2 regions of the Stenotrophomonas sp. 2201_Sma genome follow, and region 1 is predicted to be linked to the other one. Evidence: riboswitches for the same ligand, from Rfam matches in the RefSeq annotation. Region 1 holds a riboswitch; the other holds the start of a gene.
What was found. Region 1 has a riboswitch for thiamine pyrophosphate ahead of thiC (phosphomethylpyrimidine synthase ThiC). Riboswitches for the same ligand answer to the same signal wherever they lie in the genome.
Positions count from the first base shown of each region.

Region 2: linked by a shared signal. The riboswitch ahead of ACZLIF_RS01040 (TonB-dependent receptor) and the one ahead of thiC (phosphomethylpyrimidine synthase ThiC) in region 1 are both predicted to bind thiamine pyrophosphate.

Region 1 covers NZ_CM151329.1:3,673,887-3,688,913, reverse strand. The annotation lists gene ACZLIF_RS17030 (BCCT family transporter) at 1-917, opposite strand, end outside; TPP riboswitch at 1,162-1,262, shown strand; gene thiC (phosphomethylpyrimidine synthase ThiC) at 1,345-3,189, shown strand; gene ACZLIF_RS17020 (ion channel) at 3,287-3,958, shown strand; gene ACZLIF_RS17015 (winged helix-turn-helix domain-containing protein) at 4,219-6,531, shown strand; gene ACZLIF_RS17010 (helix-turn-helix transcriptional regulator) at 6,646-7,545, shown strand; gene ACZLIF_RS17005 (TonB-dependent receptor plug domain-containing protein) at 7,595-10,474, shown strand; gene ACZLIF_RS17000 (hypothetical protein) at 10,641-10,850, shown strand; gene ACZLIF_RS16995 (HDOD domain-containing protein) at 10,919-12,040, opposite strand; gene ppa (inorganic diphosphatase) at 12,192-12,731, opposite strand; gene ACZLIF_RS16985 (hypothetical protein) at 12,919-13,419, shown strand; gene ACZLIF_RS16980 (hypothetical protein) at 13,498-13,899, shown strand; gene ACZLIF_RS16975 (RNA polymerase sigma factor) at 13,979-14,485, shown strand; gene ACZLIF_RS16970 (FecR family protein) at 14,591-15,027, shown strand, end outside.
Region 2 covers NZ_CM151329.1:228,984-244,010, reverse strand. The annotation lists gene ACZLIF_RS01055 (response regulator) at 1-584, shown strand, start outside; gene ACZLIF_RS01050 (glycine zipper 2TM domain-containing protein) at 817-1,149, shown strand; gene ACZLIF_RS01045 (phosphotransferase enzyme family protein) at 1,273-2,397, shown strand; TPP riboswitch at 2,441-2,535, shown strand; gene ACZLIF_RS01040 (TonB-dependent receptor) at 2,606-4,795, shown strand; gene pnuC (nicotinamide riboside transporter PnuC) at 4,804-5,388, shown strand; gene ACZLIF_RS01030 (TraB/GumN family protein) at 5,485-6,507, opposite strand; gene ACZLIF_RS01025 (hypothetical protein) at 6,938-7,372, opposite strand; gene ACZLIF_RS01020 (Dyp-type peroxidase) at 7,446-8,420, opposite strand; gene ACZLIF_RS01015 (OmpO family porin) at 8,639-9,214, opposite strand; gene ACZLIF_RS01010 (DUF6622 family protein) at 9,535-10,059, shown strand; gene arsH (arsenical resistance protein ArsH) at 10,094-10,834, opposite strand; gene ACZLIF_RS01000 (ArsR/SmtB family transcription factor) at 10,852-11,181, shown strand; gene ACZLIF_RS00995 (arsenate reductase ArsC) at 11,220-11,723, shown strand; gene arsB (ACR3 family arsenite efflux transporter) at 11,738-12,784, shown strand; gene ACZLIF_RS00985 (transporter) at 12,867-13,391, opposite strand; partial or broken gene ACZLIF_RS00980 (winged helix-turn-helix transcriptional regulator) at 13,755-14,081, opposite strand; gene ACZLIF_RS00975 (MDR family oxidoreductase) at 14,197-15,027, shown strand, end outside.

The DNA.
Region 1 (15,027 bases):
ATCGTCCAGTCGGCGACCCACGTACTGGAGGAGAACGGTGACATGCGCAGGCTCATCGTCACCAGCTGGTTCAGGTAGGACCCCAGCGTCGTGGTGAAGGTATTGAAGATCGCGCCGGTCGGCCCGAGCACCAGGACCAGTGCCAGCAGCAGGGCGGCCAGCGCCAGGTTGAAGTTCGACAGCCATTTCACGCCGCGCTCCACGCCGCTGAGGGTGGAGGCCATGTACAGCACGAAGGCGACGGCGATGATGGTCAGCTGCAGCGGCACACCGGCATGCACGCCGAACACGCGCTGCATGCCGGCTGCGATCTGGATGGTGCCGAAGCCCAACGTGGTGGCCACACCGATTGCCGTGGCCACCACCGCGGCAATGTTGACAATCCGTCCGATCCAGCCCCGATGATGATGACCGATGATCGGCTGCAGCATGTCGCTGACCAGCCCGCGGCCGTTGCGGTTGAACTGGAACCACGCCATTGCCAGACCGATCAGCGCGTAGATCGCCCACGGATGCAGGCCCCAGTGGAAGAACGCATAGCGCATCGCTGCACGTGCGGCGTCCATGCTTTCCGGTGCCAGTCCTTCCGGCGGCTTGCTGAAATGGGAGATCGGTTCGGCCGCCCCCCAGAACACCAGGCCGATGCCCATGCCGGCGGCGAACAGCATCGACATCCAGCTGGCCCGCGAGAATTCGGGTTCGGCGTCTTCGCCACCGATGCGCAGGTTGCCGAAGCGGCCGAACGCCAGGTACATCAGGAACACCAGCGCCAGGAACACCACCAGCAGGTACAGCCAGCCGATGCCGCGGATGAGTTCGCCGAGGATGCTCTGCACCACGGCGTTGAAGGGACCGGGTGCTACGCCGGCAAGCAGCACCAGCAACAGGACCAGTGCGATGGAAACACGAAACACCATGAAGGAGCTTCTCCGATCAAAGGGATTGAGGGAGCGAGCAAATGCTTGCAGCGAGGGGCCGGCGGCACTCGAGCGCTAGCCGGGCAGGGGCCGCGATGGCGGCGATGCGTCATCGGTCGCAGCGACACGATGCGCGTGCACGTTACTGAACGCGACGTCATGGTTGCGTTAATTCATCAATGTCGCGTGACGCGCAGCCGCCCTGTAGGCTCGCCCTGTTGCAGGACTTCTATGGTCTAATGCCGGCAAGAAGCGGGGGTACCGCGGCCATCGGCCACGGTTGAGACAGTCCCTTGGAACCTGATCCGGCTCATACCGGCGTAGGGAAGCTTTGCAATGCAACCGAACCCGGACGCGGCCCAAGGGCCGTCCGCGTGCGGGGGCAGTGCGCCGCCGCTTCGTCCCTGACCCTCCTGGACGATGCCCGATGAACGCACAGCTCTCCGCCCTGCAGCAACAGGCCCAGCAACTCTCCGAATCCGTGACCCGGCCGATTCCCGGCTCGCGCAAGATCCATGTCACCGGCTCGCGCCCGGACCTGCGCGTGCCGATGCGCGAGATCGCACTGAGCCGCACGCCGACCCTGTTCGGCGGCGAAGAGAACGCGCCGGTCACGGTGTATGACACCTCCGGCCCCTACACCGATCCTGACGTGCGCATCGACCTGTCCGCGGGCTTGCCGGCCCTGCGCCGTGCCTGGGTCGAAGCGCGGGGTGACACCGAACAGCTTGATGGCCTGAGCTCTTCCTTCGGCCGCGATCGCGAGCACGACCCGAAGCTCGATGCGGTGCGCTTCCCGGCCCGCAGCCTGCCGCGCCGCGCCCGTGCGGGTGGCAATGTCACCCAGATGCACTATGCGCGCCGCGGCATCATCACGCCGGAGATGGAATTCGTCGCCATCCGCGAGAACCAGCGGCTGGACGCGATCCGCGATGCAGGCCTGCTGCAGCAGCATCCGGGCGAAGCCTTCGGCGCATCCATCCAGAAGATCATCACCCCGGAGTTCGTCCGCGACGAAATCGCCCGTGGCCGGGCGGTGCTGCCCAACAACATCAACCACCCGGAAAGCGAGCCGATGATCATCGGCCGCAACTTCCTGACCAAGATCAACGCCAACATCGGCAACAGCGCGGTGTCATCCGGCATTGCCGAGGAAGTGGAGAAGCTGGTGTGGGCGATCCGCTGGGGGGGCGATACGGTGATGGACCTGTCCACCGGCAAGCACATCCACGAGACCCGCGAGTGGATCATCCGCAACTCGCCGGTGGCGATCGGCACGGTGCCGATCTATCAGGCCCTGGAGAAGGTCGATGGCCGTGCCGAGGCACTGACCTGGGAGATCTTCCGCGACACGTTGATCGAACAGGCCGAACAGGGCGTGGACTACTTCACCATCCATGCCGGCGTGCTGCTGCGCTACGTGCCGCTGACCGCCAAGCGGGTGACCGGCATCGTCAGTCGCGGCGGCTCGATCATGGCCAAGTGGTGCCTGGCCCACCACAAGGAGAATTTCCTCTACACGCACTTCGAAGACATCTGCGAAATCATGAAGGCCTACGACGTGACCTTCTCGCTGGGCGATGGGCTGCGCCCGGGCTGCATCGCAGACGCCAACGACGCGGCGCAGTTCGGCGAGCTGGAAACGCTGGGCGAGCTGACGAAGATCGCATGGAAGCATGACGTGCAGACGATGATCGAAGGTCCCGGGCACGTGCCGATGCAGCTGATCAAGGAAAACATGGACAAGCAGCTGCGCGAATGTGGTGAGGCTCCGTTCTATACGCTGGGGCCGCTGACCACGGACATCGCGCCCGGCTATGACCACATCACCAGTGCCATCGGCGCAGCGATGATCGGTTGGTTCGGCACCGCGATGCTCTGCTACGTGACGCCGAAGGAACACCTTGGCCTGCCCAACCGCCAGGATGTGCGCGACGGCATCATGGCCTATCGCATCGCCGCACATGCGGCCGACCTGGCCAAGGGGCATCCGGGCGCGCAGGTCCGCGACAACGCATTGAGCAAGGCGCGCTTCGAGTTCCGTTGGGAAGACCAGTTCCACCTCGGGCTGGACCCGGAGAAGGCAAAGGAATTCCATGACGAGACGCTGCCCAAGGACGCGCACAAGCTGGCGCACTTCTGCTCGATGTGCGGGCCGCACTTCTGCTCGATGAAGATCACCCAGGACGTGCGCGAGTACGCCGAGGCCGGAATGAAGGAGAAGTCCGAGCAGTTCCGCGCTGCGGGCGCGGAGGTCTACCAGCAGGGCTGATCGGACTGGCGTCGCCGGGCGTGCTCCGGCGGCGCTGCATCGCGCGCCTCACGCGCATCCCGTTATCCTCCGCCCATCTTTCCGGGGAAGGGACGCCATGCCTGTTGCCGTGACCACCCGCTGGCTGGCCATCGCCCGCCGCCATCCGTCCGCGTGGCTGCTGGGCGCGCAGCTGCTGGCGGTGATGCTGTATCCCGCGCTGGACGACACGGCCGCCGGCCGCGCCGCATTGGGCATGTTTGGAATGGCGGTGCTGGGCCTGGCGTTGTGGGTGGTCCAGCGCAGCCCGTTGGGTACATGGCTGGCACTGCTGCTGGCGATTCCGGCGGTGGTGTTCTCCATCGCCGGCGCGCTGCTGGACCGCGCCGCGCTGGTGACCACCGCGCAGCTGCTGGAGAGCCTGCTCTACTTCTATACGGCCGGCGCCCTGATCGCCTACATGCTGCAGGACCACAAAGTCACCCGCGACGAGCTGTTCGCGGCCGGCGCCACCTTCACCTTGCTCGCGTGGGCATTCGCCTTCGCATTTGGGGTGTGCCAGCAGTGGTATCCGGGCAGCTTCCAGGGCAGCAGCGAGGGACCTCAGCGAAGCTGGATGGAGCTGCTTTATCTGAGCTTCAGCTTGCTGTCCGGGGTCGGCCTGAGCGATGTCGTGCCGCTGCATCCGCAGGCACGCGCACTGGTCATGCTGGAGCAGTTCTCAGGCGTGATGTACGTGGCTTTGGTGGTTTCGCGGCTGGTCGGATTGACCATGCTGCGGCGTTTCTGAAAATGAATGGCAGATAAAAATTTCGCGCCCGAAAGGGCGCGAATGATGGTGCGAAGTTATGTGAATGCGTCGGCGAGAGAGAGCCTGATGTCGACCACGCGATAGGCGAGGTAACCGGCATAGGCTAGTATTCGCGCGCTCCATTGTTTTTGCGGTATGCGCCGATGCTTTGTGCGGAGTCTGGCTTTTCGCTGTTCCCCGTTGGGGACGGTATCGAAGGCGAACACTGCCCGGAAACTGTCTCTACTGTTTAGCAAAAAATGAACCGCAGCGAAATCCAGCCCACCGATTCTGATCGGATCCGGATTGGCGAATGTGTCGTCACTTTGTCCTCGCGAGAGGTCGAAGTTGCCGGCGCGCGTCGCCCGCGCCGGCTGACGCCGAAGGCGCTGGGCGTGCTGCGTGTGCTGCTGCGGCAACCCGGGCGCGTGGTCACCCGCGAAGAACTGTTCGCCGAGGTGTGGCCCGATACGCTGCCCACCAACGATGTGCTGACGCAGGCGGTCACCCAGCTGCGCAAAGCCTTCGCCAACGACGATGACAACGGCCAGGCGTATATCGAGACGATCGCCAAGACCGGCTACCGCCTGCGCGTGCCGGTGCAGGCCATGCCCGAGCCCGAAGCGGAACTGGCGGTCGAGGCCGAAGGCGCGGCTGGCGATTCCAACGCGGTCGTGGAAGTGCACACGCCAGCCCCGGAGGACATGCGACGCCGTCGCTGGCGCTACCTGCGACGTCGATTGTTGCTGGTGCTGGGCCTGTTGATGCTGGCCGCACTGCTGGTGATGACGGTCCTGCTGCTGCGCCGTGCGCCGGCCAGCTCTCCGGTGGAGGCGGCGGTGGAGAACGGCACGCGGGTGATCGGCAGCCCGCAGCGGCCCTATCGGCTGATCACCGCCACCGCAGGCTTCGAAACCTATCCCACGCTGTCGCCGGATGGTTCGCAGGTGGCCTACGAAGGTGCCAGCGAGGATGGCCTGGGTGGCGGTGCGATCAAGGTACAGACGTCCGGCAACGCGCCGGCGCGGCAGCTGCTTGTTCCTCCTGAGGGTGCGGTTGATCGCTTCCCGAACTGGTCGCCGGATGGACGCGACATCGCCTTTGCCCGCTTCTCCGCCGATGGGGGTTGTCAGGTGCTGATCGCCAGTGCGACCGGCGGCGCGTTGCGCCAGGCCACGCGCTGCGATGGCACCGAGCTGCTCAGCTTCGACTGGACACCCGACGGGCGCGGCCTGGTATTCGGCAGCATGGTGGGCCGCTATGCCCACCGCGGTATCCGAGTACTCGATCTGGCCAGCGGACAGTGGCAGCCGCTGCAGTACGCCGTCGATCAGGACGATTTCGATTACGCGCCGCGCTATTCGCCGGACGGCAAATGGCTGGTGTTCGTGCGCAACCCGCAGATGGGCGACCTGTGGCGGGTTCCTGCCGCGGGTGGCACGCCGGAGCAGCTGACCAGCGAGTCGGCCGAGCTGCGCGGATGGGCCTGGCTTGGCGACGGCCGCACCATCGTGTTCGGCCGCCGGGTCGACAGCGAGGTGCGGCTCTATTACCTCGACATCGAGCGGCGCACGCTGCGTGATGCCGGACTGGACGACGCGCAGTGGCCGGCGGTATCGCGGCATGGCGGCATGCTGGCCTTCGTCCATCGCCGTGCACAGTTCGGCGTGTTCAAGGTGCCGATGCAGGGCGGTGAACCGGAGCGCCTGTTTGCGTCCAGCGGCCGCGACGGTCAACCGATGGCAGCACCGGACGGTCGCCAGCTGGTATTCACCTCTGACCGCTCGGGCAGCTTCGCTCTCTGGTGGGCGGACATGCAACGCCCCGATTCGCTGCGGCCGATCGAGGGCCTGCGCCCGGAAGCACGGCAGGCCCCCGATTGGTCGGCCGACAGCCGGCAACTTCTGGTGGTTGGGCGCGATGCACACGGTCGCGCGGTGGTCTACGAGATCGCACCCCGCGACGAGCGTCTGCAACCGTTGCCCGTGCCCGCCGAACAGCCGCTGCAGGCGCTGTATGGCGCCACGCCCGAGCAGCTGCTGGTGGTCGAACGTGATGCCGACCAGCGTACGCGGCTCAGTCTGTTCGATCGCAGCACCCAACCCTGGCGGCGGCTGGCGAGCATCGACGGCGTCTCGCAGGTCCGCTTCGACCGCGCAGGCCGCCGGGTGCTGTTCACCCGCCTGGCGGCGGAGGGGTTGTGGTCGGCGGACGTGGTGCTGTCCCCGGACAGCGTGCGGCAGATCAGCGAGGACAAGCCCAGCCGCTGGCGCTACCGCTCGTGGACGGTTGCCGGCCACGACAGCATCGGCTATCTCGGCAGTTCCACCCGCTGCAGCACCATCCTCGTCCGCATCGCCGCCGGGCAGGAGGATGCCGGGCGCTGCCTGGACGCGCAGCGCTTGAGCGCGAGCAACGGACTCAGTGCCAGCGCAGACGGGACGGCCCTGTTTGTCGCTCTGGCAGTCAGTGATGGCGCCGACATCGGCGTGATGCGGCTGCCCGAAAAGGCGCCCACACTGTTCCCGGCCTTCTCCAAGCTGTTGATGTTCAAGGGAAATGGGCCTTCGTAAATTTTTCGTCGGGATCTCGCCGCGAATTCGTGGCGATCTCGTCGGTCTTTCCTGACGCGGTGCCGCCTGATTGGGCAAAACGGAGGCCTGTACTTGGCAAATCCGTGGTGCACCATGCGTCAACTCTCACTGGCCGATCGTGGCCAATCCGTCTCCCTGGACAAGGCACTCGATGACGTCGTGCCGACCTGTCTGGGCGTGGCCCGGCTCGGCAGCCTGCAGACCGCGGGCAGCAGCTTCACCGTGTGGATGCAGGTGCGCGGCAGCTCCTGGGTGGAGGCCAAGGAGGGGCGCTTCCGCCTGCGCCACGGCGAATGGATCGCGTTCGAGAAGGAATCGCGCCCGCTGGTGCAGGCAGGGCGCAACGGGCTGTGCATCGGCCTGAACCTGAACGTGGAAGCGCTGCGTGTGCTGGCGGAGATGGCCGACTGCGGCCTGTACGCGGGCCGCGGCCGGATGGGCCGCAGTGACGCTCGTGTCGCGCTGCGCCTGTGGCGTGATGCCTTGGCCAGTGGCCACCCGGCGCAGCACCTGCGCCCGCTGCTGCTGCATCTGGCCGGCCTGCAGCGTGGATTGGCCGACAACGTGCAGCGCTGCCCTGGCCGTTCGCGCAGCCGCAAGCGCCAGGTGTTCGGTCGCATGCAGCGCGCCCGCCTCTATCTGGAAGGCAACAGCCACCGCGTCGTACGCATCGGCGAACTGGCCGAGCTGACCAACTTCTCCAGCTGGTATCTCTCCAAGACGTTCCAGAGCCTGTATGAAGAAAGCCCGCAGTCGCTTTCGGCACGGCTGCGCCTGGAGCGCGCCGCCGACCTGCTGCGCGACACCGACATGATGGTGGGAGAGGTCGCCGCGGCCAGTGGTTTCGACAACTGCTGCAGCTTCGCCCGGGCGTTCCGCGCCCGCTACGGGCAGTCCGCTTCGCGCTTCAGGGAAAACGGCGGCTTGCTCCCGCCACAATCCGCAAAGTCTCTGGTTGGTTCGCGCAAATACAGCGCTGCAACGCAATCGTAACGTGCTGGGGTGTTTTAACACGCTGCTAACACGTACCTTGGAGAGATTGATGAACGTTCGTAACCCCGCAGTGCGGTTCGGCCTGCTGCCGGCCGGCATTGCGCTGGCGCTGGCGCCCGCCTTCGCTTCCGCACAGGAAGCACCGGAAGCAAAGGGCACCACCGACCTGGACCGCATTTCGGTCACCGGCTCGCGCATCCGCGGCGCTGCCGTTGAAACCCAGCAGCCGATCGTCACCCTGAGCCGTGAGAACCTGGAAAAGCAGGGCTACACCTCGGTTGCCGACGTCCTGCAGAACCTGACCTCGGCCGGCTCCCCGGCCATCTCCCGTTCGGAGTCGCTGGCTTCGGGCGAAAACGTCGGTGGCTACTACGTCGACATCCGCAACCTGGGCGCGCAGCGCACCCTGGTGCTGATGAACGGCAAGCGCCTGGGCGCGACCACCGCCGGCTACCAGGATCTGAGCCAGATCCCGATGGCCGCCATCGAGCGCATCGAGATCCTGAAGGACGGCGCCTCGGCCATCTACGGTTCGGACGCCATCGCGGCCGTGGTCAACGTGATCACCCGCAAGCGCTTCGACGGCGCTGAAGCCAGCGTCTATGTCGGTCAGTACGGCAAGGGCGACGGCGACACCGAAACCTATTCGTTCACCCTCGGCAGCATGGGCGAGCGCGGCGGTGTCACCATGTCCGCCGAGTACTCCAAGCAGGATCCGGTGTGGGCGAAGGACCGTTGGTTCAGCCGTGACGGCAACGCCGGCCCGAACTACCCGGGTTCGGGTGCAAGCCCGATCAACCAGAAGGGTGGCTTCTGCGACCCGTGCGTCACCCCGAACCTGAAGCAGGGCGAGCCGGGCTATGTCGGCCCGAGCGACCAGCGCTGGTACACCCTGCGTGATGGCGGCAACCCGGCCAACCGCGCCGACTACCGTCTGGAAACCTCCGCTGACGCCGTCAATGCCAACCAGCAGATGATGGTGCAGACCGGTATCGAGCGTAAGTCGCTGTACGTCAACGGCAACTACGACTTCACCGACGCGATCTCGTTCAACGCTGACGTGCTCTACAACGAGCGCAACACCACCCAGCAGATCGCAGGCTATCCGTACCAGTCGGCATCCTTCGACACCCCGCTGTCGGCCGACAGCGCGTTCAACCCGACCGGTGAAGACCTGACCTTCCGCCGCCGTCTGTGGGAAGTGCCGCGCACCACCGAAAGCCAGGTCAAGACCCTGCGCTTCGCCCCGAGCATCAGCGGCTTCTTCGACTTCGCCGGCAAGACCTTCGACTGGGACGTCGGCGCGCTGTGGAACCGCAACGAAACCACCAAGCGTGGTCACGGCGACATGAGCCTGATCGCATCGGAACAGGCGCTGGGCGCTTCGTTCATCGGTGCTGATGGCGTCGCCCGCTGCGGCACCAGCATGTCCGATCCGCTCGCCACCAGCGGCTGCCGTCCGTGGAACCCGCTGCTGCCGTTCGGCGTTGCCGGTGCCGGTTCGCTGGCCGACCAGGCCACCCAGGACTTCCTGTTCCCGTACTTCACCGATACCGGTCTGACCAAGACCACCAGCTTCACCGCCAACCTGTCGGGTTCGATCGTGACCCTGCCGGCCGGTGACCTGGGCTTCGCCGTGGGCGTCGAGCACCGCAAGGAAGAAGGCCGCTTCTCGCCGGACGCCTTCGCACAGTCGGGCCAGTCCACCGGCCTGGGCGCGCAGACCACCCAGGGTGAGTACTCGCTGGACGAGGTCTACCTGGAACTGAACGTGCCGGTCCTGGCGGACATGCCGTTTGCCAAGGAACTGACCCTGAATGCTGCGACCCGTTACTCGGATTACAGCAACTTCGGCGACACCCTGAACTCGAAGTTCGGCTTCACCTGGCGTCCGCTGGACGAGCTGCTGGTTCGTGGTACCTGGGCTGAGGGCTTCCGTGCTCCGACCATCGACAACCTGTACGGTGGCCTGAGCAGCAGCTTCGAGTCGTACACCGATCCGTGCGGCATCACCGCGCCGGGTTCGGTCAACGGCAACGCGGCCTGCTCGGCGGCGGGCGTCCCGGTCGGTTACACCCAGCTGGGCCAGGGCCTGATTCCGTGCACCTCGACCCCGTGTGCGACGCCGGACCAGTTCATCTCGGGTGCCAACCCGAACCTGACCCCGGAAACCTCCAAGAGCACCACCGTTGGCCTGGTCTGGAGCCCGCGCTGGGTGCAGGGCCTGGACATCTCGCTGGACTGGTACAAGTACGAAATCAGCGACATGATCATCGCTGACAGCGTCGACCGCATCCTGCGTGACTGCTACGTGCTGGGCGATGCTTCGCGTTGCGCCGCGCACACCCGTGCAGGCGATGGCCACATCAACGGCATGACCTACGGCCTGGCCAACCTCGGCCAGATGGAAACCCAGGGCTACGACCTGGGCATCAAGTACCGCCTGCCGGAGCTGGCCATCGGCCAGTTCGCGATCGACTGGCAGACGAGCTACCTGGCCAAGTACGACGAGCAGGGCCAGAACGCTGACGGTGACAACATCACCATCGGCCGTGTCGGTGAGCCGGGCCTGTTCCGCGTGCGTTCGAACCTGGGCCTGACCTGGTCGAAGGGTGACTTCGGCGTGGCGTACACCGCGCGTTACTACTCGGGCATGAACGAAGCCTGCGTGGCCAACCGTCCGTGCGACGACGCCGACCGCTACCAGAACGGTGAGAAGTCGCCGCTGCGCAAGACCGGCTCCAACACCTTCCACGACCTGCAGGTCAGCTGGAAGGCACCGTGGGATGCCACCATCGCGCTGGGCGCCAACAACGTGTTCGACCACAAGGGTCCGATCATGTTCACCCAGCCGAACTCGAGCTTCGCCTACTACGGCGGCTTCGACGTGGGTCGCTTCCTGTACATGAAGTACACCCAGCGCTTCTGATCCATCGAAGTGCGATAGCAGAACGAGGAGGGCGGACCGCAAGGTCCGCCCTTTTCGTTTCTGTAAGGGAATTCTGATCAGGTCGGGAAAGTGAGTGCGGTCACTGTCTGCTCTTGTCGCATTCAGCACAGTAGGTGCGTCCAATACCGGACACTGGGAGATGGATATGAAGCGCACGCTTTTCCGCCAGGTATCGGCCGCCGTCCTGATCTATGCAACGCTGGTGGGCTCGCTGTCCGCACAGAACATCATCGTCTGCGGCGGCGGTGTGTACTGCGAGCAACTCCGGCTGGAGTGCCTGGCCAAGGGCAACGCCCCGGCCCTGTGCGAGCGTCAATGGCGTCTGTGCGTGCTGGACGCCTGTCCGCAGCGCTGAGAGAGAAAAAAGGGCGCGTCCGTTGGACGCGCCCTCATGCGAGGTGACGGCAGTCGCCTGCGTGCTGCTCAGGCGTCAGTGGGTGTCAGCCCCATCAGTGCATTGGCATGCTCACGCCACTGCGGCAGTCGATTGAGCACGCCCGCGCGCTGCAGGTAGTCCTCGTCAACGGGATCGCCGTTGACCAGCGCCAGTGCCACGTGCACCGCCCCGGTCACCCAGAAGCTGCGGGTCGTGGCACGTTGCGGCTGCAGGTGGAACGCCACCGCTTCGATGATCGGCATCGGCAGGCCCCACAGCCCCAGCAGGTAGGCGCCGGCTTCGGCGTGCCCGGGACGGAGGTCGCCGGCCAGCGCAGGCTCGCTGCGCTCGTTGCGGACGCCCGGCAGCAGCAGGCCGATGTCAGCCAGCAGCGCCGCGGTGGCACCCAGTTCCGCACTGGAATCGGGCAGCAGGCGGGCGGCCAGGCGCGAGGCGAGCAGGGCGCGCTGCTGCAGCGAGTTGCGTTCGGCCGCAGACAGCGTCGGTGCCGAGAACACCTCGCTTGCCAGGACCAGGTCGCGCAGGGTGGACAGGCCCAGTCGGGTGACCGCCGTGCGCAGATCGGCGATGGTGCGGCCCTGGCTGAAGAAGGCCGAGTTGGACAGCTGCAGGACTTTCGCGGCGATGGCAGGATCGGCGGCGACCAGTTTGGCCACATCGGCGCTGTCGGTATCGTCATCGTGTTCCAGGGCCTGGGTCAGGCTCAGGTACAGGTGCGGCGGCGAAGGCAGCTTCTCGATGCGGCCGATGGCATCACGCAGGCGCGGGCTGTCCAGCACCTCGCGCAGCTCTTCCAGGCTGGTCAAGGCCTCCAGCAGCACTTCCGGCGCCAGTGGCAGCGGCAGGAAGCGGTGGGCAACGCCGATCAGGCGCGCCGGTGGTGGCCGGTTGCCGTGCTGGGCATCGACCAGGGCGATACGGATGGTTTCCGGGCGCAGTGTCCGGATCTGCCCCAGCAAGGTGGTGGCATTGAGGTCCGGCAGCTGCGGGCAGACGATCACCGCGTCCACGCCCTGCGTCGCCACTGCCGTCATCGCGGTGTGGCCGTCGGCGGCGGTCAACGGCTGCCAGTCTTCCCCAAGATCGGCAATGAATTCGGTCAGCTCGGCCGGCAGGCTGGCTGCATCTCCAACAAGCAGAATACGCACGACACAATCCCCTGGCTGTCTCGACGCTGGATGTCGACGACGTGTGAAGTGACGCAATTTACCTAATACAGCACCCGGAGTGCTGTGCCGTGGTGTTGAAACGTGACCCGCATCGCTCCGGCAGGACACACCGGAGCGACGCGGTTCAGGATCAGGCCTTGCTGCCTTCCAGGTAGCGCGCGTGCGCTTCGACCAGGATCTGCTTGGCTTCCGCCGCACCGCCCCAGCCGTCGAGCTTGACCCACTTGCCCTTTTCGAGGTCCTTGTAGTGCTCGAAGAAGTGGCCGATGCGCTCCAGCCAGTGGCTGGAGACCTGCTCGATGTCCTCCACGTGGGCATAGCCGCTGAAGATCTTGGCGACCGGCACGGCCAGGATCTTCTCGTCGCTGCCGGCCTCATCGCTCATCTTCAGCACGCCGACCGGGCGGCAGCGCACCACCGAGCCCGGCACCAGCGGCAGCGGCAGCACCACCAGCACGTCGGCCGGATCACCGTCGCCGCACAGGGTGCTGGGCACGTAGCCGTAGTTGCACGGGTAGCGCATCGGGGTCGACAGGATGCGGTCGACGAAGATCGCGCCGGTTTCCTTGTCCACTTCGTACTTCACCGGCTCCGAGTCCTTCGGGATCTCGATGATGACGTTGATTTCTTCCGGCGGGTTCTTGCCGGGCGAGACGAGTTCCAGACCCATGGTCGTGCTCCAGGTGGGGATGTAGGCGGATAGCCCTCCATTTTATGCCTTTGCAGGCCGCTGTGCAGGTGGGGCGACCCCTACAGGCCGCTGCGCAGGCGGACGACCTGCGGCGCCCGCCTTGCCCGATGGGCCCGGAAGGCCGGCCGGCGCAGGCTGCTGGCTCGTTCCCTGGGAGATATCCGCCATGTCCTGGACAACCCGCTGCTGCGGCACGTTCCTGTTGTTCGCAACCCTGCCGGCGCTGGCACATGCCAGCCATGTCGACCTTGTCGACTACCCCTCGCCCCAGGCCAATTGGCACCGCTTCCACCGGTTGCAGGCGTCGCTGGTGCGCGAGTTCGACGGCATCTGCGCCGACACCTTCTGCGAAGGTGAGTACAGCAACTACCGGGTACTGACGTTCCGCTGTGCCGTGCAGGTCGACGCCGGCACCGTACGCCACTGCGCCTGGGGCATCGTGGCCAGCGAGCTGCAGGTCGAACCGGTCCGCGGCGAAGTGCAGGTGGACAATGCGCGCTGGATCTGCCCCGTCACCCTTGGGGAGGGGATTCCGGTGGAGGTGTTCCACGCGACGCTGGAGCAGGAGGAGGGCGCGTTCGAGCCCTTCCCCGGAACCGATGTGACGCTCTTCGACACACTGCCGACCTGCCTGGGGCGGCCGGGCAATGCCGGGAGGGCCGCCTGATGCGCGCGCTGAGGAGGGTTGTTCTTGCAGGCCTGATGGGCCTGGCCGGCGCGGCACACGCTGCGCCGGCCTATGTGGATGCATGCACGCCTGTTCCCCAACCAGGCGGCTGGGTGGCAACGCTTCCTGGCGGTCGAACGGTCGCTGCGGCAGAGCTTTGACCACGTCTGCGGTGACACCTTCTGCGAAGGCGAATACAGCAATCTGCTGCCGATGCGGTTGCGCTGCTCGGTGCATGCGGCGAGCGGCGCCATCCAGAGCTGCATCTGGACCTTCGCCGGCAGCGCCACCGCGGTGGCTGATGATGGACGGATCGATGTCGACCTGCGCAGTTTCGCCTGTCCACTGCCCGTGGCGACGGGAACACGGCTTGAGGACTTCCTCCGTGCGCTGGAGCAGGCCGCGCCCGTCCGTGCGATCCATGTCACGCCGCCAGGCAGCCGCATTTCGATTCACGAGGGGCTGATCGGTTGCCTGTGATCCTCTCAAATGAGAACGTGACTGATTCGCATTGACGGTGTAGCATGCGCGGCGCCCTCCCGTCGTACCGGCTCCGCGCATGCCATCCAATGCCGCCACCCTCACCGAACTGCTGATCCGAGAGCGGCCGGCGCTGCTGCGCCGGGTGCAGCGCATCCTGGGGGGCGACCCGGGTGCGGAGGACGTGATCCAGGCTGTCTGGTTCAAGGCCCGCGGGGTGGGCAACGCCCCGTTGATCGACAATCCCAGGGCCTATCTGTACCGCCTGGCAGCCAACCTGGCGACCGATCACGGGCGCGAGTCGACGCGCCGCAACCGCCTGTTGGCCGATCACTACCTGTGGGGACCGGACGAGGCTACGTCCACGTCCACCGAAGAGCAGGTGATGGCGCAGGATGAGTTGCAGCGTGTCCTCGATGCGGCCAGCCACCTGCCGGAGCCGACCCGCGCCATCTTCCGGCTCAATCGGCTGCAGGGCCTGACCCAGGCCGAGATCGCGCGTCGCCTTGGCGTGTCGGTCACCACCGTGGAGAACCACATCCGCGCCGCGTTGCAGCGCCTGGCCTGGGCCCGCAGCGGCCGCTGAGCGGACGCGCTTGGGGATGGGGCTGGCTCAAACGTCTTGATGGCTGGACTGTACCTGCGGTCCAGTTCCCTCTCCCCGCGCGTGAATATTCCTGTCCGCCAGCCAATGAGCCCGCCGAACACTTCTTCTCCCGCCGCCTGCGAAGACGTCGTGGCCGAACAGGCCATGCGCTGGATCGCATGGCTGGCATCGGGCGACATCACCGATGCTGGCATGTGCGAATTCGAAGAGTGGCTGGCGCAACCGGGCCATCGCCACGCCTTCGAGCAGCAGCGCACGCTGTGGCGCAGCCTCGGCCCCCGGCCGGCTGTCGCGTCTGCGGTGCGGCGCCGGCGTCAGCGGCTGCGCTGGATGACGGCTGCCGCTGCCGCCCTGGCGATGCTGATGGTCTGGCCCGAGGCGTCCCTGCGCCTGCAGGCGGACCACCGCAGCCGCCAGAGCGTCCAGCATGTGCAGTTGCCCGACGGCAGCCGTGCGGTGCTCGACGCGGACAGCGCGATCGCCGTGCACTTCGATGCGGGCACTCGGCGCGTCGATCTGCT
Region 2 (15,027 bases), 1.0 Mb from region 1:
GCGCCGTCATCGAGTCCAGCGGCGTTGGCCAGGTCGTCGGTGAAGCCGACAGCGCCCAGGCGCTGATGGCGCTGCTGACCAGCCAGCCATGCGACCTGCTGGTCACCGACTATTCGATGCCCGGCAGTCCCCAGGCCGATGGCTTCGCCATGATCGGCATGATCCGGCGCCGCCATCCCGACCTCAAGGTGCTGATGCTCAGCGTTTCCAGCAACCTGGCGATCCTGCGCATGGTGCTCGACAGCGGCGTGCTCGGCCTGGTCGACAAGAGTTCGTCGATGGACGAGCTGCCGCAGGCGATCCAGGCGGTGAACCGCGGCCAGCTGTATATCAGCCGCAGCCTGCGCGAGCGGGTCGAGGCCGCCGGCAGCTGGCGCATGCGCGAAGGCGACGGCAAACCGCTGTCGCCGCGCGAACTGGAGGTGCTGCGGTTGCTCGGCACCGGCATGACGGTGAAGGAGATCTCGGTGCAGCTGCACAAGAGCGTCAGCACCATCAGCCGGCAGAAGGGCGATGCGATGCTGAAGCTGGGCCTGAAAGGCGATGCGGAGCTGTTCGACTATCTGCGTGACGGCAAAATCTGAATCCTGTCCATCCGGCCATTGAACTTTCAGGCAGGCTTCATGCCGCCTGACGCTAGATGAATACGCACGCCGCCCAGTGGCCCACGCAATGTTCCGGCAATCTCCGGGCGCCAGCGTGGTCACTACGGCAGCCAGGGCGCCCGCGCCCTCCCTGCCCACCGTGGCATGCCCCTACAGGAGAACCGAACATGCTCAGTACTTCCGCTCTCAGCTTCCGTGGCGTGGCGTGGCGATGGCCCTGGCCCTGCTGGCCGGTGTCGCCGTGGTCAGCGACGCCAGCGCCATGTCGAGGAAGGACAAGCGCACCGTCGTCGGTGCGGTGGTGGGCGGCGTCGCCGGCCACCTGATTTCCAATGGCGATCCGGCCGCCACCGTCGGCGGTGCCGTGGCCGGCGGCGCGATCGGCAACCTGACCACCCCGGACCGCCACGACCGCCGTTATGACCGCCGCTACCATCGCGGCTACGACCGGGGCTATGGCTATCGGGACCGCGGTCATGACCGCCGCTGGCGCGACAGCGACCGCCGCTACTACCACGACCGCGGTCGCCACCGCGGCTGGTAACCCTCGCCGGCACTGCCCGGCATCACCGGCAACGGGCGGGTCGATGACCCGCCCGTTTGCGTCCGGGCCGTCCATGGCGTTGAATGCGCAGCCCTGGATGACTCCTTTGCCCCCGGCCCCCGCATGACCTCCACCGCCCACCGCGTGCAGGGCCTCAACAACGATGAGGTCGCTGCCGACTGGCCCGCGATCGATGCAGCCGAGGTTGCCTGGCTGGCCCGCCGTTATCCGGTGCTGGACGCGGACAGCGCCCTGCATTGGCACAGCCCCCGGCCGTTGTCGGCCGCCGCGCTGGTCGAGGGTTCCCGCGGCCGGGTGTTCATCAAGCGCCACCACCGCAGCGTGCGCAGTGCCGCCTGCCTGCAGGAAGAACACCGCTTCATCGCCCATCTGGACGCTGCCGGCGTGCCGGTGGTGAAGGTTCTGCCCACCGCCGGAGGCGACAGCGCCATCGAGCATGGGCCTTGGACCTATGAACTGCATTCACCGGGGGTGGGTGACGATCTGTACCGCGACGCCGCCTCCTGGACGCTGCTGACGGACATCGCACGGGCGCGTTCTGCCGGACGCATGCTGGCCCGGCTGCATCAGGCCGCCGCCAGCTACCAGGTCCCACAGCGCAGCACGCATGTCCTGGTGGCACGCGACGAGCTGATCCGCGCCGCCGCCCCCATCAGCGCGCTGGAAGCGGGTCTTCCCGACCGCCCGGGACTGGCGCGCTACCTGGCGCGGATTCCGTGGCAGGCGCAGCTGCGCCGCGACGTCCTGCCCTGGCATGCCGGCCTGGCCGCGCGCCTGTCCGCCGAGCCGCCGCTGTGGGCGCACAACGACTGGCATGTCTCCAACCTGCTGTGGCGCGGCGACGACGTCAGCACCGTGCTGGATTTCGGCCTCGCCTCACCCACCAGCGCGCTGTTCGACCTGGCCACCGCGATCGAGCGCAATGCCGTGGCCTGGCTGGAGCTGGAGCGGGGCCATGAGGCGGTGCGCATCGACATCGCGCTGGCGCTGCTCGACGGCTACCGCGAAGTGCTGCCGTTGTCGGCCACCCGCCTGCACCTGCTGGCGGACCTGCTGCCGATGGTCCACTTCGACTTCGCACTGTCCGAAGTGGAGTACTTCGAAGGCATCACCGGCTCGACGGCGAACGCCGATGTCGCCTGGTATCCCTTCATGCTGGGCCATGCCGCGTGGTTCGCCAGCGCACCCGGCCAGGCCCTGCTGCAGGCGCTGCATGCCGCCGCCTGAAGGGCATCGGCTCGCAAATCCCTGCCATCTGTAGTGAAATAGCGGCCTGAAGCGGGGGTGCCTGGATCTGCAGGCTGAGAGAGTCCCTTGGAACCTGATCCGGTTTGCACCGGCGTAGGGAGCTTTGAGCCGCAGCCACACCCCCGTTCCGGGCCGGTGCACCTGCGCGCCGTCGCTTCGTCTCCCCTGTTGTCCGAAGACGAATCGAATGAACCGCTGCCTGCGTCCCACCCTGCTCGCTCTCGCCCTCTGTGCCGCGCTGCCGCTGCATGCCAGCGAGGCTGGAGCCTCCCCCGACGTGACAGCCGACAGCGGCGAACGTTCGCCCACCGAGCTGGCAGCGGTCCGCGTGCAGGCCGGCAGGCCGGCGGCCGACAGCGCGCGGGTCAGTGCATTCGGCGCCGGCTCCTGGAAGGACACCCCGGCCTCGGTGAACGTGCTCGAACGCGACTACCTCGACCGTCGACAGGTGCGCTCGTTGTCCGAACTGGCAAGCAATGACGCCTCGCTCGGTGATGCCTACGCGCCGGTGGGCTACTACCAGAACGTCGCCATCCGCGGCTTCGCGCTCGATGCCGCCACCGGCTACCGCTTCAACGGCCTGGCCATCGCCGGCGAGCAGCGGCTGGCGCTGGAGAACGTGCAGGCGGTGGAGATCCTGAAGGGTGAAGCCGGCCTCGCCGCGGGCGTGATGGCGCCCGGCGGCATCATCAACTACATCGGCAAGCGCCCGGCGGAAGTGCGCGCGGCTACCCTCGGCACCGATTCGGAAGGCTCGCGCTATGCCGCCGTCGATGTCGGCCACTGGATCACGCCGCGTTTCGGCATCCGCCTCAATGCCGCCTGGGAGGGCAGCGAGTCCTACGTCGAGCACGCCGACGGCCGCCGCAACTTCTATTCGCTTGCAGCGGACTGGCTGATCGGTGAGCGCGGCAAGCTGGAAGTGGACGCCAACTACCAGACCAGTTCGCAGCGCTCGGTGTCCGGTTACCAGCTGCTGGGCGCACGGGAGCTGCCTCGTGGCGTCGACCGCGAGCACCTGCTGGGCTATCAGCCGTGGCAGCGCCCGGTGGAGATCGCCAGCACCAACATCACCGCCGTACACACCTACGACTTCAACGAGCGCTGGCAGTCGCGGCTGTCGGTGGGCCACAGCCGCTCGGTGATCGACGACAACGTCGCCTTCGCCTATGGCTGCTACTACGCCGACGCATGCGCTGACGGCAGCGTGCCCGGCAACTACTTCGCCCCCAACGGCGACTACGACATCTACGACTACCGCAGTCCGGACGATACCCGCCGCAACCAGCAGGCGCGCGCCGAGCTGCGTGGCCGCTTCGACACCGGCAGCGTCGGCCACCAGCTGACGGTCGGCGCCGACACGTTCCGCCGCACGGTGGACAGGCGACCGAGCGTCAACGAGTACGTAGGCAGCAGCAACATCCACGACACGCAGGTGCCGGTGTACGAGCCCTCGCCGCTGATGCCCGGCCCGTCCGCACGGCGTCTGGACAGCCGCCAGACCGCCGTGTTCGCGCTGGACCGCATGCAGTTCGGCGATGACTGGCAATGGCTGGCCGGTGGCCGCTTCGTCCGCCTGGACGAGCGCGCCTACGACAAGCGCGGCACGCCGCAGCGGCACAGCCGGCTGTCGCGCTTCCTGCCGCAGACCGCGCTGGTATGGAAGGCCACCGACCAGCTCAACGCGTACGCCAGTTATGTGCGCGGCATTGCGCTGGGCCAGGAGGCACCGTTCTGGACCTCCAACGCCGATGCCTTCCTGCCGGCGGTGCAGTCACGGCAGCTGGAAGCCGGCGTCAAGTACGTGCCAGCTGCCTCGCTCACCCTGGGCGCCGCGCTGTTCCGCATCTCGCAGCCCTACCAGTACGCCATGCCGGATGACAGCGATGCCGGTTACACCTTCGTCGAGCGCGGCACGCAGACCCATACCGGCCTGGAGCTGACCGCCAACGGCCAGCTGACCGATGCGCTGCAGATCGTCGCCAGCGCCAGCGTGCTGCAGGCGCGTGCACGCGATACCGGCACGCCGGGCCAGGAAGGCCATCAGCTGGTGAACGTGCCGAAGGTGCGTACCAGTGTGCATCTGGCCTACGCACTGCCGTTCGTGCAGGGCCTGGATGTCACCGGTGGCTGGCGCTATGCCGCCGCCAATGTGGCCCGTGCCGACGGCGGCGTGCGTGCGCCGGACTATTCGGTGTTCGATGCCGGCCTGCGCTTCCGCCACCGCGTGCATGAGCGCGCCGTGACCTGGAACCTGTCGGTGGACAACGTGTTCAACCGCTTCTACTGGCGCGACACCGGCAGCAGCGGCGGTGACTACTACCTGTTCCCCGGCGCACCGCGACAGGCACGCCTGTCGGTGACGTTCGCGCTGTGAGCGGCGCCGTGCTCGAGTGGACCGCCGCGCTGTGCAGCGTGCTGGGCGTATGGCTGATGGCGCGCCGGCGGCTGGCAGCATGGCCGGTCGGCCTGCTGTCGGTGGCGCTGTACGGCCTGGTGTTCGCCGAGGCCAGGCTGTACTCCGACACGCTGCTGCAGGTCGCCTTCGCCGGCTTCCTGGTCTATGGCTGGATCAACTGGCGCCAGCACGCCGCCGACGAGGGCAGCATCCGCATCGTGCCCCTGGCACGCGGAAAACTGCTGCGTGACCTGATCATCGGCCTGTGCGGTGGCGTGGCGCTGGGCACGGTCATGCACACCTTCACCGATGCCGCGCTGCCATGGCTGGACGCGATGCTGACCGCCCTGAGCCTGGTCGGCCAGTGGTGGCAGGCGCGCCGCCATGTGGCGTGCTGGTGGGTGTGGATCGGGGTGGACGTGGTCTATGTGGGCGCGTACCTGTTCAAGTCGCTGCACGTCACGGCCGCGCTGTATGTGTTCTTCCTGGGGCTGGCAGTATTCGGCCTGCGCGCCTGGAGTGCGGCGGCGCGGGAGCGTCCATCCGTTGCAGAGAGCATCTCGCCCGGCTGACGCAATGCCCCAGCTGCCGCCCCAGCATGAGAGAGAGGTCGCTGGAAGACAGGCGCCTTCAACGCAAGAATGTCCATTACGCCACTGATTTGACACTCAACTAGGATTGTCGAACAGCGCCGTCAGGCTGTATCCATCCTCTTGCAGCTTCCGGGCGAGGCCAGTTGCGTCAACGAGATCACGAGCCGGGAGGGTTGAGAACACCGTGTTGTTCGTTTCGAAGGCGCGGTGAAGGGTTTCAAGCCACGTCGATTCGACCATGCCGTAGGGATCCGCGACACCCGAGCTGCGAGCCATTGCTTCGTTGGTCAGCCTGGCCCAGCAGGAGTCGATTGGGACGTAGCGACGTTCAACGTCACGATACCGCTGCATGTCACCGACTGACCACGCTTCAGCGGCAGCCGGGGAGAACAGCAGATTGGCCTCCAGGGAGTCCAGTGTCTTCTCCATACAGGCCACATCTGAATCCAATGGAACATCGAACTGCTTGACTGCTTTACGCAGCCCATCGGTCGGCAGTCTGTACCGGGCATCCAGACGCTGCAGCCCCGCGTCCCTGGTCTCTTTTGCGATAACAGCGCCTGTCGAGGGGATATCAGTCATTCCATTGCGCTTTAATGCAGCGGTGTACAGCGAGTAGGCTGCATACATGGGTCGCTTTCTTTCCACTCCATCATCTCGTCCAATGTACGTGGCTTTCAGCGCCAGCCATCTCTCATAGGATTGATGCGGAAGTACATCCGCGAGCCTGCGCCCTGACGTGTTCTTCTGCGCACGTTGCATGCTGGAGATCATCGTTAATCCCCGAACGAGACCCACTCCGTCTCCTGCGCGCAGTCCTGGCCCCGTCATCACGACATCCGAGCGACGGATATGGTCACGTATCGCTTCCTTCACCAGAATTCCCGAGTCGGGGAGTGGCAACTGTGTGCCCAGGACGATGAGCTTCTTGTCCCCTTTGCTGAAGAGCCAGAGGGGCGGTGACTTCACCCCAACCTGCACAGGTGCCAGCTCTTTGGCTGAGGGCCGCGATGCCTCAGGGCCTAACGCGTAAGCATGCGACAGGCCCGCCAGAGATGAGATCAGAAGTACGATCGTTAGGTGTTGGTGCGGCTTCATCGGATGTTTCTCTCGCTCCGTGGAAAGTCCGTTGCTTTGAACCTACCGGATACCGATGTCGCTCACCACGCTTCGCCGAGAACACCCGTCACACACGGACCGTGAAGGGCTTGAAAGAAAGATGGATCGACGAGCGTCTCGCGCTGCCACTCTACCGGTTGCCTTGCGGTCGCCGGTGGCTCGCGGATGAGATCACAACTGCTGCAGCGCTGTGTTCCATGGCCTCCCCGGTCTCACCAACCGGATCTCGTACGGCGCGGCCACGGCGAGATCCATCCATAGAGGAAGCAGTGCGTCTGCGCCGCTGACCGGGAGCCAGCGCCCCTCTGTCCATCGGCGGACTGGACCAGATGACCGATCCGGATACGTCATCCTTGTCATTCGAATGCGTCACCACATGCGGCCCCAACCAAACACGAGTCGCCTTGCGCTAGTCCTCGATGACGCTGGCAGCGGCGAGCACCAGCCCCAACCGCAACGGCTGGCGCATGTCGGCCGGTGGCGCCGACGACAGCGGCGCCGACTGCAGCGTCGCGCGCAGATCCGCGTCCGCCTGTGCATCGCCGAGACTGTCGAATTCCAGTTTCGCGATGCGGCCATCGGCTGCGATCCAGAGGCTGACCGGCAGCGGCGTGGGCATCTGTGGGTGCGCCTGCAGCCAGGCCAGCACGCGCTGCACCTTCGGGTCCTGCTCCTGCTGCAGGCGCTGCTGCAGCTCACTGCCTGCCGTGGCGGCGTAGGCCATCCAGTGTGGTGGAGCCTCCTCGGCCGAGACGGCCCCGGCGCCGCCCAGCGCCAGAAGGCCGATCAGCGATGCCAGCGGTCGCCACCAGCGGCGACGGTCGGCGCGAAGTACGGATTCCATGGCAGCACCCTCATGCAGTCGTCCAGCGCTCCATCGTCGACGGCGCGGATGACAGGCAGATGGCGGGCAGGCATCACCCGCCCAGGTCGGCCAGCACCTTGCGCGAAGGCGCGAAGAAGGTCACGCCGGTCATCGCGGTGGAGAAGTCCAGGATGCGGTCATGCAGCGGCGCAGGGTTGCCGATGAACATGCGCTCGAGCATCTTCTCGATCACCCACAGGCGGCGCGTGTAGCCGATGAAGTATGTACCGTACTCACCGCGCCCCGGATTGGCGAAGGGCATGTTGTCGCGCAGGATGTCGTGCTCGCCGTCGGCGTCCTCGATGGTGCACAGCGTCTTGTGCGACTTCTGCGCGTCGGCCGGCGCATCGTCCAGCTCGGTGTTGTCGTGCTTGGTGCGGCCGATGATCGCCTCCTGCACCTCGGTCTTCTGCGCGCGCCATGCGTCGAGGTTGTGCAGGTACTTCTGCACCACCACGTAGCTGCCGCCGGCATGCGCGGGATCCTCGTCGCCGACGATCGTGGCTTCCGGCAGCGACAACCCTTCCGGATTGGCCGTGCCGTCAACGAAATCCAGCAGGTCGCGGCCGTCGAAATAGCGGAAGCCGGCCACCTCATCGACCGTCTCCACCGCATCGCCGAACGCCATCAGCAGGTTGCGCTCGAACGCCACGATCAGGTCCATCGTGCGTGCCCGGATGTGGTACAGCAGATCGCCCGGGGTCGACACCGCGGTGTGGGTGGCGCCCTTGATCTCGCGGAACGGATGCAGCTCGCGCGGCGGCGTGCTGCCAACCAGCGGCTGCCACACACGGTGGCCGATCGCCACATTGCAGGTGAAGGTCCGTTCGATCTCGCGGATGGCCGTGTTCTTGATCAGGTCATCGGTGCTGGCCAGCACGTCGCGCACCTTCGCGATCGAGTCCGCATCATCCTTCACCTTCAGCACCAGGAAGGCGGCCGAGTGGGTCAGCGGCGCAGTGATCTGCTGCGGCTCGTTGTCGAGCGTGTGATTGAGGGCGGTGATCGGTGCGGGCTGGGAATTCACGGCGGTTCCTGCGGGCTTGAGGCGGGCGCATCGCGCATGGTGCAGCGATGTGCGGGCGATCATAGCGGAACGGCTTGCGCTGCGACGGAGCGGTTCTCAGTCGCGCGCCAGCCGCTTGGGGCGCAGAAAAGTGAAGCCCGGCGCGAGGCCGGGCTTCGATGGCGTGCGGGAGAGAGAGAGTCACACGCCAGTAACACGCACTAACGACAGAGCGTTTCTTACCAGGTGAAGCGCGGGCCGACGAACCACTCGCGGTCGCCCGCCTTGGCCAGCTTCACTTCGCCACTCAGGCCCCAGTTCTGGTTGAACTTGGCGGTGGCACCGACGCGGCCGTAGAACTCGCCGTCCGGGTTGTAGCCGTGCTTCTTGCTGAAATCTTCGTAGCCGGCCAGCGCGTAGCCTTCCAGGTACGGGTTGAACGCGGTGCGCACGCCCACTTCAGTGGAGTAGCCATTGAAGTCCAGGCCGCGCTTCTCGTCGTACTTCTGATAGGCCACGCGGGCCACCAGGTCGGTGTTCGGTGCGATGCCGTAGTTGTAGCCGACACCCAGGCGCCACTGGTCGACGTCATTCTTGAAGCGGTCGGTTTCCTGCGCGCTGTAGTCGCCGAAGATGTGGAAGTTCGGGTGGACGGCCACCGAGCCCTTCACGCCCCAGCCATCGGCGTCGCCGCCCTTGGCATCGGTGTTCACGTAGCCGCCTTCAACGTAGTTGTACGACAGGCCATCGGCAGCCGATGCAGCGAACGGCAGGGCAGCCAGCAGACCCAGGGCAAGCAGCGAATTCTTGTTCATCGGGACACACCTTTAATTATTTTGGTTTCGTCGACCGCCTCCCGGGAGGGGGAGAGAGGAGAGGCGGTCGACAGGTGTGAATTATCCGTTTGTTGGCGAAATCAGCCCTGAATATTGAACTGACCGGTACATGAATGAAGTTGCTGTTCAGGGAACTCTGGGGCTGGTCGACAGCAGCATGCTGCTGCATGCCAGCGCCACCTACCCGTCATGTCCCTTCAGGCGGCTGACACCTGTCACTGGTTCGGGAAGGCTCCGGCGCGAATAGTACGCGTCACCGCCCGGCACCACTGCGCCGGCACTCACCAAGGGGACCTGTCATGAGCCTGTTCCAGCAACTCCTTTCGCATACTCCGATCTGGGTCTGGGTGCTGATGGTGTTTCTCATCACCCGGGGCATCGCGGCCATGAAGCCCGGCGAAACCTCGTTGCCTACGCTGGCGATCGTGCCGGCGGTGTTCGCGGCATGGGGGGTGTGGTCCATCAGCCACCGCTACGGCGCATCGTGGTCGGCCTGGGGCGAGTGGCTGGTCGGCGTCGGCGCAGGAACGGGCCTGGGTTGGCTGTTGCTGCGCCGGGCGCGTGTGGCCATGAACCGTGCGACGGGACGGCTGTGGCGCAGCGCGGATTACAGCCTGCTGCCGCTGCTGCTGATCACGTTCCTGGTGAAGTATGGCTTCGAAACGGCGCTCGCAGTGTCGCCCGCGCTGAGCGCCAACGCAGGTTTCAGCGCTGCCTACCTGCTGCTGTCCGGTGGTTTCACCGGCATCTTCATCGGCCGCTACTGCCGGTATCTGTCGGCGGCGCGCCTTGAGGGGAGCACCCGGATGGGGGCTGCGGGCTGAGGCTGGCGTACCCGGGAGGCGGCGCACGGCGCCGTCACCCGGTGCCGGCTGCGGTCGTCGCCCCTGCGGCCTGCGCCAGCACTGCCGCTGCAGCGTCGCCCTTGCGCTCGCTGTAGCGATCCACCAGGTAGTCCGCCCGGCCCCGCGTCAACAGGGTGAACTTCACCAGTTCCTCCATGACATCCACCACCCGGTCGTAGTATGGCGAGGGCTTCATTCGTCCGTCCTCATCGAACTCCTGCCAGGCCTTGGCCACCGAAGACTGGTTGGGGATGGTCAGCATGCGCATCCAGCGCCCCAACACCCTCAGGGTGTTGACGGTGTTGAACGATTGGGAGCCGCCACTCACCTGCATCACGGCCAACGTTCTGCCCTGCGTGGGCCGCACGCTGCCGTCCTCCAGCGGCAGCCAGTCGATCTGGTTCTTGAACACGCCGGTGACGGTACCGTGCCGTTCCGGGCTGACCCACACCTGCCCCTCAGACCACTGCGACCACGCGCGCAGCCGCTGCACTTCGGGATGGCTCCTGTCCACGCTGTCCACCATCGGAAGCGCATGCGGATCGAACACCCGGGTTTCGCAACCCAGATGCTGCAGGAGCCGCTCGGCTTCCAGGGCCAGCTTGCGGCTGAACGACTGCGGCCTCAGCGAACCGTAGAGCAGCAGGATGCGGGGCGGTCCCAGATTCCCCGCGGCGAGCAGGCTGGGGTCGGGCTGGGGCAGCGAGGCTTCCCTCAGATTCGGCAGCTGGGTACTTGCGATCGTCTTATTCATTCGACTATTCTAGAAATATGGAAACGTCAAATGCAATCGTCGCGCTCACCGCGTTGGGCCACGCGACCCGCTTGGCGGCCTTCCGCCTGCTGGTGGAAGCCGGTCCAGCGGGGCGCGTGGCCGGTGACATCGCGGCGGCCCTGCAGGTGCCACCGGCCACACTCAGCTTCCACCTGAAGGAGCTGGTACAGGCCGGCCTGGTGGAGAACGAGAGCCAGGGCCGCAATGTCTGTTACCGCGCCAACTTCGCCGCCATGACCGGCTTGATCGAGTACCTCACGCACAACTGCTGCGCGGGTTCGCCGAGCGAGGAGTGCGGGCCCACTGCGCCCGCATGCAAGTGCTGAAGCCCGATCCAACCTCCTGCCATCACAACGACTGCCCCATGACACGCAACGTCCTGTTCCTCTGTACCGGCAACAGCGCGCGCAGCGTCCTTGCCGAGGCCACGCTGCGAGCCTGGGGCGCTGAACGTTTCAATGCATTCAGCGCAGGCAGCCACCCCACCGGCCAGGTCAACCCATTCGCGCTCGCACAGCTGCAGGCCGAAGGAATCACCATCGATGGGCTGCGCAGCAAATCGTGGAATGAGTTCGTGGATGCTGCGCCCATGGACCTGGTGATCACCGTGTGCGATTCGGCTGCGGCAGACGCCTGCCCGGTGGTGTTTGGCGACTTCATTCGCAGCCACTGGGGCCAGCCGGATCCGGCCGCAGTTGCAGGCAGCGATGCCGAGAAAGCAGCCGCGTTTGCACGCGCGCATGCCATCGTGAAATCGCGGCTGCGTGCGTTGATCGATCTGCCCGGATCGTTGTGGTCCGACCGCGAGGCAATGCAGAACGCTCTGGATCAGATCGGCCGGTTGCAGCCGACCGACAGCACACCGTGACGGCGCCCGCGCGCATGCGCCTGTTCGAGCGCTACCTCACCCTGTGGGTCGCGCTGTGCATCGCGGCCGGTACCCTGCTGGGGCACGTCCTGCCCGGCGCCTTTGCGGCACTGGCGTCCGCCGAAGTGGCCAAGGTCAACCTGCCGGTCGCGGCACTGATCTGGCTGATGATCATCCCGATGCTGCTGAAGGTCGACTACGGCGCAATGCGCCAGTTGCAGCAGCACTGGAAAGGCATCGGCGTAACGTTGTTCATCAACTGGGCGGTCAAGCCCTTTTCGATGGCACTGCTGGGCTGGGTATTCCTGCGTCACCTCTTCGCGGAATGGCTGCCAGCCGGCCAGATCGACGGCTATATCGCCGGCCTGATCCTGCTGGCAGCCGCGCCCTGCACCGCGATGGTGTTCGTGTGGAGCAACCTGTGCCGCGGCGATGCGAACTTCACGTTGAGCCAGGTCGCGCTGAACGACGCGATCATGGTGGTGGCCTATGCGCCGGTGGTTGCGTTGCTGCTCGGCATGTCCGCGATCACTGTTCCGTGGGACACCCTGCTGCTGTCAGTGGGTTTGTACATCCTGGCACCTGTCGGTGTTGCCAGCCTGCTGCGGCGCTGGATGCTTTCGCGCAGCGGCGAGGCGGGTCTGCAGCTGGCGCTGGCCCGACTCGGCCCGGTTTCGCTGTCGGCCCTTCTACTGACACTGGTGCTGCTGTTCGGCTTTCAAGGTCAGCAGATCGTCGAGCAGCCGCTGGTCATCGGGTTGATCGCCGTGCCCATCCTGATCCAGGTCTATTTCACTTCGGGCCTGGCCTATCTGCTCAACCGTCGTCTGGGCGTCGCCCATTGCGTGGCCGGCCCGTCGGCGCTGATCGGCGCGAGCAACTTCTTCGAGCTGGCGGTCGCAACCGCCGTCGGGCTCTTCGGTGTGCATTCGGGCGCCGCGCTGGCCACCGTTGTCGGTGTGCTGATCGAGGTGCCGGTGATGTTGTCGGTCGTTCGTATCGTGAACCGTACTGAAGGCTGGTACGAGAGGCAGGGTGCGGGTAGCCGCGGGCAGTCGTAGAGGGCCGATGCCTGCTTCTGGGCGGAGGCGGAACCCCGATCTCCTTGCGCGTCTCCACCGGCGCGGGCTGTCGGCAGGGCAGTTACCGGGACGGAGGCTTCGGAAACAGCAACCTGGGGGTTGCGGATAGTAGCCAGGCTGCCATGGCAGCCCCATATGCGAGTACGCCACCCACTAAACAGGTGCCGAACAGGCTACCGGTGAACAGTCGGTACACGCTCCGGCCGCGACCAGCAGCGTCATCTCCCACAGCAAGCACGATCACCGGCAGCATGATCATTCCGGTGCAGAGAATGAGCGAGAAAAGGCCCAGCAACCAACGCTTTCCGCGGGGGTTCCAAGGAACCGGATAGTGTGAGAGCAGTTCTCTCATTCGAAGAAACAACGTCGGAACCAGGAACACGTACATCAGTCCCACGTACAACGACGTGCGTGCATCGACATCGCTCGCAGTGAAGACCGATTGAGGATAGACGCCTGTCCGATGAAGCAACTCCGCGCAGGCGGTGAGTGCAACGCTCATTGCCATTGCAGGCCAGAACAACCTCGAGACTTTGGACCACTGTGCATCACGCTGTTGTTGCTTCCCATCGGTCAACCCCGGCATCAGACGTCTCCTGCGCAGCTGCGCTGACGACAACGAAAGAGGGAAGAGCATGCGCCGCAACGATGCGCATGAAAGCCAAAGGGGGATCGGAACACTGCCCAGGCACGAGCATCGTCTGGGGCTTGTTCGCCCAAGGCCGAGGAGACAACGCAGTCTCTCTTCAGTCCTGTAGTCCTCGAACCCGAAGTCCAACGCCCGTCGAGGGTCGCTTGCGGCCAGAAGCGGACGTACTCAATGAGCGACCTTCTGCGCGGCATGTACGGTGCCCTCACCCTCCATGGCGGCACTCTGCGCCCCTTTCTTCCTGCGCTTCACTGCGTTTGCCGAAGCATCGCAGCCGCATTCAATTGGCGGCAACCGCTGCTCATATTCTCTGTAATTCTCTCCCCATTCCCGCAGGCTCAGCATTACTGGCGCAAGAGTGCGCGCAAGTTCGGTCGCTTCATACTCAACACGAGGCGGAACTTCAGCATATACATGGCGATTGATGAGGCCGTCGGCTTCCAGCTCCCGCAGCTGGAGCGTCAACATTCTCTGGGTTGCGGTGGGAATCAGCCGGGTCAATTCCATGAAACGCTTCTTTCCCATGAGCAGGTGAAACAGCAACAGTGGTTTCCAGACCCCACCAATGACGGAGAGGGTCAGCTCTACGGCACACCCGCTTTTGGGATCCAGTCGTTTGGTACGCATGCGTCTTCTCCAGGCTCATAGGCACACGGATGATAGTAAGGGCGATAAATGTACGTTCTTACGAACATCGCCGAGCACGCCTATATTCGCACCACACACACCCCAAGGATACGCCGTGTCATTCAGTGCTCTGGTCTCCGACCGATCCGCAGACCGTCCGGTCACCACAGACGTTCAGCAGTTGGAAGAGTCTTCATTGGGAGATGATGCCGTCACCGTACGGGTGGCGTGGTCCAACCTGAACTACAAGGATGCGATCGCCCTGGCCGGCATGCAGATCATCCAGAAGTTTCCGCTGATTCCAGGCATTGATTTCGCCGGCACGGTCGAGTCTTCGGCAGACCCGCGCTTCAGCGCGGGAGACACGGTTGTGGCAACGGGCTGGGATCTCAGCCAGACCCACCATGGCGGCTTCTCGCAGCTTGCTCGAGTTCCGGCCGACTGGCTGGTAAAGCTTCCGGCTGCCATCGACGCACGTTCGGCCATGGCAATCGGAACCGCAGGCCTCACGGCCATGCTCAGCGTGCTGGAAATTGAACGACACGGCGTCAAGCCAGGCGATGGGGACGTACTGGTCACGGGTGCATCGGGTGGTGTCGGATCCGTCGCCGTGGCCCTGCTATCCGATCTGGGCTATCGAGTTGTGGCGTCTACAGGCAAAGCAAGCGAGGCGAACTATCTGAAGTCGCTGGGCGCTGCTGACATAATTGATCGCTCGACGCTGTCCGCAGAGGCTCCCCCGGTTCAAGCCGAGCGTTGGGCGGCTACGGTAGACGCGGTTGGCGGCCGTACTCTGGTCAACGCCCTGGCGCAGACGCGGTATCGCGGTATCGCCACTACCTGCGGGTTCGTCGGCGGGCGCGAGCTGCAAGGTACGGTTCTGCCCTTCATTCTGCGCGGAGTGACCCTTGCCGGTATTGATTCCGTCCGCGCACCGGCTGAACTG